2 regions of the Bradyrhizobium diazoefficiens genome follow, and region 1 is predicted to be linked to the other one. Evidence: riboswitches for the same ligand, from Rfam matches in the RefSeq annotation. Region 1 holds a riboswitch; the other holds the start of a gene.
What was found. A riboswitch is a leader RNA that binds a small molecule or an ion and turns the genes downstream of it on or off. The one in region 1 is predicted to bind S-adenosylmethionine.
Positions count from the first base shown of each region.

Region 2: it holds a riboswitch for S-adenosylmethionine, as region 1 does, so the genes downstream of both, JJC00_RS03530 (O-succinylhomoserine sulfhydrylase) here and metX (homoserine O-acetyltransferase MetX) in region 1, are expected to answer to the same signal.

Region 1 covers NZ_CP067102.1:1,061,981-1,067,488, reverse strand. Annotated here, with positions in the region: gene JJC00_RS04985 (TIGR02594 family protein) at 1-74, opposite strand, end outside; gene JJC00_RS04980 (alpha/beta fold hydrolase) at 293-1,156, shown strand; gene metW (methionine biosynthesis protein MetW) at 1,268-1,930, opposite strand; gene metX (homoserine O-acetyltransferase MetX) at 1,946-3,148, opposite strand; SAM riboswitch at 3,242-3,321, opposite strand; gene JJC00_RS04965 (chorismate mutase) at 3,527-4,375, shown strand; gene hisC (histidinol-phosphate transaminase) at 4,410-5,504, shown strand; gene JJC00_RS04955 (prephenate/arogenate dehydrogenase family protein) at 5,501-5,508, shown strand, end outside.
Region 2 covers NZ_CP067102.1:762,973-768,480, reverse strand. Annotated here, with positions in the region: gene JJC00_RS03540 (hypothetical protein) at 1-511, opposite strand, end outside; gene JJC00_RS03535 (2'-deoxycytidine 5'-triphosphate deaminase) at 711-1,847, opposite strand; SAM riboswitch at 1,928-2,007, shown strand; gene JJC00_RS03530 (O-succinylhomoserine sulfhydrylase) at 2,078-3,274, shown strand; gene JJC00_RS03525 (SGNH/GDSL hydrolase family protein) at 3,347-4,342, opposite strand; gene JJC00_RS03520 (SGNH/GDSL hydrolase family protein) at 4,355-5,125, opposite strand; gene JJC00_RS03515 (OpgC domain-containing protein) at 5,125-5,508, opposite strand, start outside.

The sequences.
Region 1 (5,508 bases):
GCGGCAACCGCCGCGAAGACAATCGCCAGCGCGACAACAGAACGCGACAGGCGAGACGCAAACAACTCGAACATACTTCATCCTTCGTTGACACCCCCACTTCCAATCGGCCCCGTGCCGTGGCCGACATCCGTCCGGCCGTTAAGCCGCCCGATGTGGCGAGAAAAAGACGCCGCTAGCGGCGAATAGCTGCGATGATTTTGCGTCAGTGCTGGCTCGAGGCCGCCTCATTGCGGACAACAGCATTAACTGCGATCCTCGAAATGCGGCTTGAAGAAAGGGAAAACAGTTAATGCCCCACGCCACGACCAGGGACGACGTCCGCATCTATTTCGAAGAGGCGGGTCAGGGAACGCCGATACTTTTTCTGCACGAGTTCGCGGCCGACTACACCAATTGGGAGCCGCAGATGCGTTACTTCTCGCGCGGCCACCGCTGCATCACTTATTCCGCGCGCGGCTACACGCCATCTGACGTGCCTGATGGCGAGGTCTACACCTACAAACATTTCTACACCGACACGCTCGCCGTGCTCGATCATCTCGAGATCGAGCGCGCGCATCTCGTCGGCCTCTCGATGGGCGCCTACTCATCGCTGCAGATCGGATTGAACGCGCCGCAGCGCGCGCTGTCGATGACGCTCGCCGGCGTCGGCTCAGGCTCGGAGATCCAGAATCTCGACAATTGGCGCAAGCAGTGCCGCGCCAATGCCGAGCAATTCGAGACATCAGGCTCTGCCGAGGTCGCAAAAGTCACGCGCGAGGCCCCGAGCCGGATTCCCTTCCTGGTGAAGGACCCGCGCGGCCACGCCGATTTCTACGCCGCGCTGGCGCGGCACGACGCCAAAGGCTCCGCCAACACGATGCGCGGGTTTCAGGGCGGCCGCCCCTCCATCTACACGCTGACGGACGCGATCAGAGGCGTTGTCACGCCGGCACTGATCATCTGCGGCGACGAGGACGACCCTTGCGTCGGGGCGAGCCTGTTCCTGAAGAAGCATCTACCGGCGGCAGGCCTCGCGATGTTTCCGAAGTCTGGCCACGTGCTCAATCTCGAGGAGCCTGCGCTGTTCAACGAGAGCGTGGAGCGGTTCGTGACGCTCGTGGAAGCCGGACGGTGGCCTGTGCGCGATCCAAGGTCGCTGGCTGTTGGTTAGTCGTCGTTCCGGGGCGCTCGAAGAGCGAACCCGGAACCTCGAGATTCTCAGGTGCGCAAGAGCGCACCATAGTTCGATGCTTTGCATCGCCCCGGAATGACGCCCACGGCGTCACTTCCCCTGCCCGCGGCTCAGCAGAAACACGCCCTGCTCGCCGAACAGATTCCACACCCACCATGGCAATCGCAGCCGCAGCGGGCGGCCGTAGAGGTCGAGCGCCTCGGCGCGCTCCATCTTGACGTGGATTTCGTCGCAGAGCTCGACGAAATCCTTGATGGTGCAGAAATGGATGTTGGCAGTGTCATACCAGCTCGCCGGCAGATTCTCCGTGCGCGGCATATGGCCGCCGACCAGGAGCTGCAGGCGCATCCGCCAGAAGCCGAAATTGGGGAACGACACGATGGCGCGGCGGCCAATGCGCAGGAGATTCTCCAGCACGACCTTGGGCTGACGCGTTGCCTGCAGCGTCTGCGACAGGATCACGTAGTCGAAAGCATCGTCCGGATAATTCACGAGATCGGTGTCGGCATCGCCCTGCACCACCGCGAGGCCCTTTGCCACGCAGCGGTTGACGCCCTCGCGTGACAGCTCGATGCCGCGGCCGTCGATGCCGCGGGTCTCCAAGAGCTGAAGCAGATCGCCCTCACCGCAACCGACGTCGAGCACTTTCGAGCCCGGCTTGACCATCTCGGCGACCAGCAGATGGTCGGCGCGAAATGGGCCGGACTGTTCAGAGGCAAGGCCGTTCAGCGGCAGCACTTCCTGTACAGACATCGCTAGCTGTCCTTGTCAGTCATTCTTGCCGGTGAGCCCGCGCGCCTTGCCTGCCGATTGCAGGAAGGCACGGGAGATGTCGAAGAATTCGGGCACGTCGAGCAGGAACGCATCGTGGCCACGATCGGTCTCGATCTCGGCGAACGACACCCGCGCGCTCGACGCGTTCAGCGCGTGCACCAGCGCGCGCGATTCCGAAGTCGGGAACAGCCAGTCGCTGGTGAAGGAGACCACGCAGAAGCGCGTCTGGACTCCGGCGAACGCCTTTGCCAGCACGCCGCCGTGGTCGGCGGCGAGATCGAAGTAGTCCATCGCGCGGGTCAGATAAAGATAGCTGTTAGCGTCGAAGCGCTCGACGAAGGACGAGCCCTGGTAGCGCAGATAGGACTCGACCTGGAAGTCGGCGTCGAACGAGAAGGTCGGCAGCTCGCGGTCCTGCATGCGGCGGCCAAATTTGCGATGCAGCGCGGCGTCCGAGAGATAGGTGATATGCCCGGCCATCCGCGCCACCGCAAGGCCGCGATGCGGTTGCGTCCCTTGATCGACATAGCGACCGCCGTGCCAATCCGGATCGGCCATGACCGCCTGCCGGCCGAGTTCGTGGAAGGCGATATTCTGTGCCGAGTGGCGCGTGCTGCACGCGGTCGGGAGCGCGGAGAACACGCGTTCCGGATAGGCCGCGGTCCATTGCAACACCTGCATGCCGCCCATCGAGCCCCCGACAACACAGAGCAGCGTGTCGATGCCGAGGCGGTCGAGCAGCATGGCCTGCGCCCGCACCATGTCGGGGATGGTAATGACCGGGAAATCCAGCCCCCAGACCTTGCCGGTCGCCGGATTGGTCGAGGCCGGGCCGGTCGAACCCATACAGCCGCCGATCACGTTCGAGCAGATGATGAAGTACTTGTCGGTATCGAGCGGGCGGCCGGGGCCAACCATGATTTCCCACCAACCCGGCTTACCGGTCAGCGGATGCACATTGGCGACGTGCTGATCGAGCGTCAACGCATGGCAAATCAGAATAGCGTTGGAGCGATCGGCGTTGAGCTCGCCATAGGTCTTGTAGGCGATCTGGAACGGGGTGAGATCGATGCCGCAGTCGAGCCGCAGCGGCTGGTCGGCGCCGAACTTCGCGACCTCCGAACTCGGATGATCGACCTCATGGGACCGATCGTCGGCACTGATCGCGGGACTGGGGACAGACTTGACGCCAACCATCTCTGACCATCGACCTCGTTTGCGATCGGACTTCAGATCGCGACTGACATCAGGCCATAAAAAACCCGGCCTGAACGATAGGTTCGGCCGGGATCGAAAGCGTCCCCGGCCTGTTTAGCGAGTTTTTTAACGTGGCTGCAAGCCGGCCGGCTCAAATGACCACGGAACGGACAAAAACCTACCGGCTTGGGCGCTTTTCGTCAAGTCGTGGTCCGGATTAGCCAAAATTGTCTCTCTATGGGCAGCCTGGCAGGTCGTCATTTCTCTTTGCTTTCGCCGCCCTGACTGCCTAATCAGGACAGTGACCGCAGCTGATCCGGCCTTACCAGTCTCGTTGCCCGATCCGCATTGGAATGCCTCTCAACAGTCTTGTCAGATATGTCCCAACGTCCGCCCGCGCCACCATCGCTCCAGGAATTGCGCAAGGAGATCGACGCGATCGACGAGGGCATGCATCGCCTGTTGATGCAGCGCGGCGACATCATCGACCGCCTGATCCAGGTGAAGCAGACCCAGGAGGTCGGCTCAGCGTTCCGCCCGGCGCGCGAAGCCTCCATGATGCGTGACATCGTGCAACGCCATCGCGGCATCCTGCCGCTCGACACGGTCGAGAGCATCTGGCGCGTCATCATCTCGACCTTCACCTATGTCCAGGCGCCGTTCTCGGTGCATGCCGACATCTCGGTGAGCGAGCCGGCGATGCGCGATTCCGTGCGCTTCCATTTCGGCTTCACGGTGCCTTACGTTGCGCATTTCAGCGCGCAGGCCGCGGTCGAAGCGGTGGCGAAATCCAAGGGCGATCTGGCGCTGGTCTCGGCGACCTCGAGCCGCACGCCATGGTGGCTGGAGCTGGAAGCGGACGGCGCGCCGAAGATCATCGCGCGGATGCCGTTCGTCGAGCGTGCCGACCATCCGGCCGCACTGCCGGTGTTCGCGATCTCGCGCGTCGCCGACAGCGCCGTGGTGACGGAGGTCGAGACCTTCAGCGTGCGCGTGTCCGGGTGGAACGCCGAGGTCGCGCGGGCGCTGTCGCCGCTCGCCGAGATCGTGGCGGTGCCCGATACCGCATTTGACGGCGCGGCGCTGCTGATCTCGGTCACGAGCGCCACCAGCATCGACAAGATCAAGGCTGCCCTGATCGACGCGGGGGCCTCGGTGCGCTCCACGGCCCTCGTCGGCAGCCACGCAACGCGCTATACGGTGCCCCCGACCGGGTCGAAATCGTAAATCGCGAACTGACCTAGCCTTTCCGGAGTTGAAGATGTCCCGCCCCGTGCCGAATCCCGGCATTCTCGATATTGCGCCCTACACGCCCGGCAAGAGTCCGGTCGCGGAGCCGGGCCGCAAGGTGTTCAAGCTCTCGGCCAACGAGACGCCGTTCGGACCCTCGCCCAAGGCGATCGAGGCCTTCAAGAACGTGGCGGACCATCTGGAAGACTATCCGGAGGGAACCTCGCGCGTGCTGCGCGAGGCGATCGGCCGTTCGTTCGGGCTCGATCCGAACCGCATCATCTGCGGCGCCGGCTCGGACGAGATCCTCAACCTGCTCGCCCACACCTATCTCAGCCATGGCGACGAGGCGATCTCGACCACGCATGGCTTCCTGGTCTACCCGATCGCGACCATGGCGGTCGGCGCCAAGAATGTGATTGCGGCCGAGAAGAACCTGACCTGCGACGTCGACGCCATCCTCAAGGCGGTGACGCCGAAGACAAAGCTGGTCTGGCTCGCCAACCCCAATAATCCGACCGGCACCTATATCCCGTTCGACGAGGTCAAGCGCCTGCGCGCCGGCCTGCCCTCGCACGTGCTGCTGGTGCTGGACGCCGCCTATTGCGACTATGTCTCGCGCAACGATTACGAAATGGGGATCGAGCTCGTCGCCACCACCGACAATACGGTGGTGACGCACACTTTCTCCAAGATCCACGGCCTTGCCGCCCTGCGCATCGGCTGGATGTTCGGTCCCGAGCACATCATCGACGCGGTCAACCGCATCCGCGGTCCCTTCAACGTGTCGACGCCGGCGATGTATGCCGCGGTCGCTGCGATCGAGGACACCGCGCACCAGGCGATGTCGAAGCAGTTCACCGAGACCTGGCGCAACTGGCTCACCGAGGAGATCACCAAGCTCGGGCTGAAGGTGACCCCGGGCGTCGCCAATTTCGTGCTGATCCATTTCCCGCAAGAAGGCAAGACTTCGGACGCGGCCGACGCTTATCTCACCAAGCGCGGCCTCGTGCTGCGCGCGTTGAAGAATTACGGCCTGCATCATGCGCTACGCATGACCATCGGCACTGAGGAGGCCAACCGCCTCGTCGTCGGGGCCTTGCGCGACTTCATGGCCGGCAGATGAGCGT
Region 2 (5,508 bases), 300 kb from region 1:
GCGGATGGTCGTATTGATGGTAATAGCCTTCGAGCCCGTCCTGGCCATCAACGCTCTGCTTGGTGCAGACGAAGCCGAGGCGGAGATCGCCGAGCGCGACGCCGTTATTGGCGTGCCAGCCGCGCAGCATCGCACGCGAGACCTCGCCGGGCACGCCGCAGATCGCGGCGCCCTTCCAGATCCAGCGCGGCGGCGGATAGCGGATCCAGGCCTTGGTGTCGCTCTCATACATGTATTCGACATGCACGCCGCCGATCCAGTTGGAGAGGTAGTGATATTGCGCCGCCGCCACCGCCGGCGGCAGATGGCTGAGGCCGAGCTTTTGCAAGCCCGGCAGGAAGCGCTCCTGCTGCTGTCGGCGGAACACGCGAAAGACGAACTCAGCGGCACCCGCCGTGCCGCGCCGCGTGACCACGGTGAGGATGAGGCCGGTGAAGTAAGCGTGATAGAGGTCGGCGACCGCGCGCCAGCGTTTCCATTGCACGTCCTGCGCGGTGTCCGCTGCGGTCATGTTCGCTCCCCGGCTTGTTGTTTTGCGGGAGTGTGTCATCGGCCGTGAGGCGACGCAACGGGGCACTCATTCGCTGTCATCGCCCGGCGAAGACCGGGCGATCCAGTATTCCAGAGACGATCGTGATCGAATCGAGAAGCCGCGGCGTACCGGACTCCCCGCCTTCGCGGGGAATGACAGCTTGGGGTGTGGCGGCTACCTACACCCGGAAATGCTTGCTCAGCTTCAACCCCTGCGCCTGGTAGTTGGAGCCGATGCGCTGGCCGTACATGGCGTCGGGGCGGGCGAGCATCTTCTCATAGACGAGACGGCCGACGATCTGGCCGTGCTCGAGGATGAACGGCACCTCGCGCGAGCGCACCTCCAGCACGGCGCGCGCGCCTTGGCCGCCGGCGCCGGCATAGCCGAAGCCGGGATCGAAGAATCCGGCATAGTGCACGCGGAATTCGCCGACCAAGGGATCGAACGGCACCATCTCCGCGGCGTAATCGGGCGGCACCTGCACGGCTTCCTTGGAGGCGAGGATATAGAACTCACCGGGATCGAGGATCAGGCTGCCGTCGGGACGGGCCGAGATCGGCTCCCAGAAATCTTCCACCGCATAGCCGGAGCGGCGATCGACATCGACCACACCTGTGTGGCGCTTGGCGCGGTAGCCGACGAAGCCCGAGCCCTTCTCGCCGGAGAGATCGACGGAGACGGCGACGCCGCCGGCGAGATCGGCATCGTCGATATCGACGAGACGCTCGGCGCCATGCAGCGCATCGAGTTCGTCGGCATTGAGGATGGCATCACCGGTGCGGAAGCGCACCTGCGACAGGCGCGAGCCTTCGCGCACCAGCACCGGAAATGTCTTCGGGCTGATCTCGGCATAGAGCGGGCCGTGATAGCCGGCACCGATCATGTCGAAGCGGCGGGTGCCGTCGGCGATCACGCGGGTGAAGACGTCGAGCCGACCGGTCGAGCTTTTCGGATTGGCTGCCGCGACGATCTCCGGCGGCAGCGCGAGGCTTTCCAGCAGCGGCACGATATAGACGCAGTTGGTCTCCAGCACCGCGCCGTCGGCGAGGCTGAACTCGTGCAGCTTCAACTGGTCGATGCGCTCGGCGACGGTGGCGCCAGGGCCCGGCAGGAAGCTCGCGCGTACGCGATAGGCGATGTCGCCGAGGCGCAAATCGAGGCTCGCCGGCTGGATCTGACTTTCGACGAAATCGTATGCGGGCAGGATGAGGCCTGCCTCCGCCATCGCCGCGATCATGCGGTCGGGCAGGATACCATTGGCGTCGGCGGCGATCGTGAAACTCAACCGGGGGTCCTCATCAGGGGGCAAGCGCATCCGGACATGCCGGAAATACGAGCCTTTTACGGCTATCCGATGGACGCCTTGACGGAAAGGCCATTGCGGAATATGAGCATCACTTATCCCGTGGTGATTTGAGCCGGCCGGCTTGCAGCCACGTTAAATAAGTCGCTAAACAGGCCGGGGACCTCTGTGATCCCGGCCCGTGGATATTTCCAGGCCGGTTTTTTTGTGACCATTTTCGATGGTCACGCAGAGGAGATCCTATGTCGAAGTCCCCGGCGTCCACCACGCACTACCGTCCCGAAACCCGCCTGGTCCATTCCGGCACCCTGCGCTCGCAATATGGCGAGACGTCGGAGGCGCTGTTTCTGACCCAGGGCTATGTCTACAACAGCGCCGAGGAGTGCGAGGCGCGGTTCAAGGGCGAGGACCCCGGCTTCATCTACTCGCGCTACTCGAACCCGACGATCGCGATGTTCGAGCGCCGCATGATCGAACTCGAAGGCGCCGAAGCCGCACGCTCGGCGGCGACCGGCATGGCCGCGGTGACGACCGCGATCCTGGCGCCGCTGAAGGCCGGCGATCACGTCGTCGCGTCTCGCGCGCTGTTCGGCTCGTGCCTCTATGTCATTCAGGACCTGCTGCCGCGCTACGGCATCGAGACCACGCTGGTTGACGGAGCCGATCTCGACCAGTGGCAGCGTGCGCTCAAGCCCAACACCAAGACGTTCTTCCTGGAGAGCCCGACCAATCCGACGCTCGACGTGCTCGACATTCCCGGGATCGCCGAGATCGCGCACGGCGGCGGCGCACGGCTCGTCGTCGACAACGTGTTCGCAACCCCGATCTGGCAGAGTCCGCTCGCCCTCGGCGCCGACGTCGTGGTGTATTCCGCGACCAAGCACATCGACGGCCAGGGCCGCTGCCTCGGCGGCATCATCCTGTCCTCGGAAGCCTTCATCGCCGAGCACATCCACAATTTCATGCGCCAGACCGGCCCGTCGATCTCGCCGTTCAACGCCTGGGTCCTGCTCAAGGGCCTGGAGACGCTCGGCGTGCGCGTGCGTGCGCAGACCGACACCGCGGCGCGCATCGCCGACGTGCTGGCGAGCCATCCCAAGATTGCGCGACTGGTCTATCCCGGCCGCGCCGATCATCCGCAGGCGGCGCTGGTGAAGAAGCAGATGCGCGGCGGCTCGACGCTGGTCGGCTTCGAGGTCAAGGGCGGCAAGGCGGCTGCGTTCCGCGTGCTCAACGAGCTCAAGCTTGCAAAAATCTCGAACAATCTCGGCGATGCCAAGAGCCTGGTGACGCATCCGGCCACGACGACGCATCAGCGCCTGAAGCCGGAGGACCGTGCCGCGCTCGGGATCGGCGAAGGCTTTATCCGCTTCTCGGCCGGGCTCGAGCATGCCGATGATCTGCTCGAGGATCTGACCGCGGCGTTGGAGAAGGCGTAACAGGCGAATGGCGAATAGTGAGTGGCGAATAGATCGAGCCCTATTCGCCTACTCGCCATTCCCTATTCGCTTCTACATCGGCCGGTACGTCCGCACGTCCGCGGGCACGTTCACGCCGAGCTTGACCTGGCCGACGGAGCGGATGATGTCGTCGCCGAGCAGCTGGGCGAAGCAGGCATAGCCCCAATCGTTCATGTGCAGGCCGTCGGCGATGACAAAGCTCTCGACCGGGAGCGACTGCTTCTCGTGCCAGTCGCGCATCACCTCGAAACGCGGGAAGATGCCGACGTGACGAAGCTCGGCGACCTTGCCGAGCAGCTTCACCATCTTGCTTGCGCTTTCGGGACGCTCGGTGACGCGCGGTGAATATTGCGGGTCGACCAGCACGATGTCGGCATCGCCGGCGGCCTGGATGCGGGTGATGCCGTCCTCGACTATCCTGGCGGTCTCGCCGGGATCGAGATTGCGCAGCACGGCGTTGGTGCCGACCTGCCAGATCACGAGATCCGGATGCACGTCGATCACCTCCGTCTGGAGGCGCTTCATCATCTCGGGCGCGTCCTCGCCGCCGACACCGGCATTGATGACGGTGATGTTGGCGGTGGGATACTGCCGGCGCAGCTGCGCGGCGAGACGGTTCGGATAGTTGAAGTCCGGCGAGCTCGCGCCGTAGCCCGCCGTCGACGACGAGCCGAATGCGACGATCACGACGGGCTGGCCGGCGACGAGCTTGTTGGCGACATGCGGCAGCGAGCCCATCGCCTTCGAGCCGCCCTTCGGCGCGTGACACGGCACGCGGCTGAAAATGTCGGTGGCGGATTTCGCGACCTGCTTCACCTTGTCGATGGCGCGCGAGGTGAGCCCGCGCTGTTCGGCGGGCGACGTCGCGGCGACGGTCGTCTGGGATGGTGATGCCGGTGCGGGATTAGCGGCCTGCGGCGGGGCGGGTGTCGCTTGGGCGGCTTGAGCGTGAGCAGGTGCCTGCACCACAGGCGTCAGCATCAGCAGCGCCGCCGCTGCGGGCACGACCAGCCATGTCGACAGGCCAAAAGGGCGGAGAGAACTCATTAACGCTAGACCTCAATTTTGCTGCTGGCCCGGCCCCAGATGGGCAGCGTCGATCACGAACTGCGCCAACGCCCGGCCGATGCAATCATGGACCTGTTTCGCGAGCTCAGGGCCGCGGGAGGGGCTGAACAGGTCGAACTGACCCTGATCATTCCACTGCCGCATCATTGCGAAACGGTCGAACAGCGGGATGTCATGCTCCTGCGCCACCACCCGCATATTATCGAGATAAGGCGGTGCCGAGATCATGGTTTCGGTACGCGGGCTGTACTGCAAATTCATCAAGACGACGTCGGCCCCTGCATTTTGCAGCGCAGCGACCCCTTCGGTCACGGCGCCGCGGAAATCATCGGGATCGATGGAGCGGATAGCATCCACGGTCCCGGTCTGCCAGATGACCAAAGTAGGTGTTTTTGCTTCCATCAGCTTAACGAAGGTTCCGGCGGCTTCCCCCGCAGTCTTCTTGCTCTGTATTTCTACGGATACGTGCACGGTCTCGGAAGGCGGCAGCTTTTCCTTCAAAATGGCCTGCATGCGCGCCGGATAAGAGCTGTCCTCCGAGGATGGAATGGTGGTGGAGCGGCTGCCGATGACGAGGATCTCGAGCGGCTTGCCTGATTTGACGGTCTCCGCGACCTTGTGGAGCTGGCTGTCGGTGGCGAGCAGATAGGGCGGTAATTCGCAGGCTGCGGGCGCGGCAGGCACGGCATCGTCCGCGCGCGCCAAAGGCGCGGCGAGGCTACCGCATAGCAGGATCAGGCTCAGGAGAACCTTCGCCTTCATCAGCCCCCTCCCGCCAGATCGGCGTTGCCGACGGCGTTTTTGGTTTTCGCACCGCTCTTGTCAGCTACGCGCTTGTACCACGAAATCACCCAGGCAACGCCCCACATGATCAGGATTCCGGAGAGACTAATTAGCGCATGCATGCCGGGGCCGCCGGAGACCTCGGCCAGGATGAAATGGCCGGCAAAGGCCAGGAAGACGCCGAGGCAGAAGATCTCCAGGGAGTGCTGCCCGCACAGGATCAGCGGCCGCAACCACGGCGATTTCAGGCCCGGCCACTCCCGCGGCAGGAAGCGCACAGTGAGCGCGGCCAGTGCCAGGAAATGCGTGAAGCGCAGCACGTCGAGGTCGGTCTTGTCGATCGGATACATCCACTGCTCGAT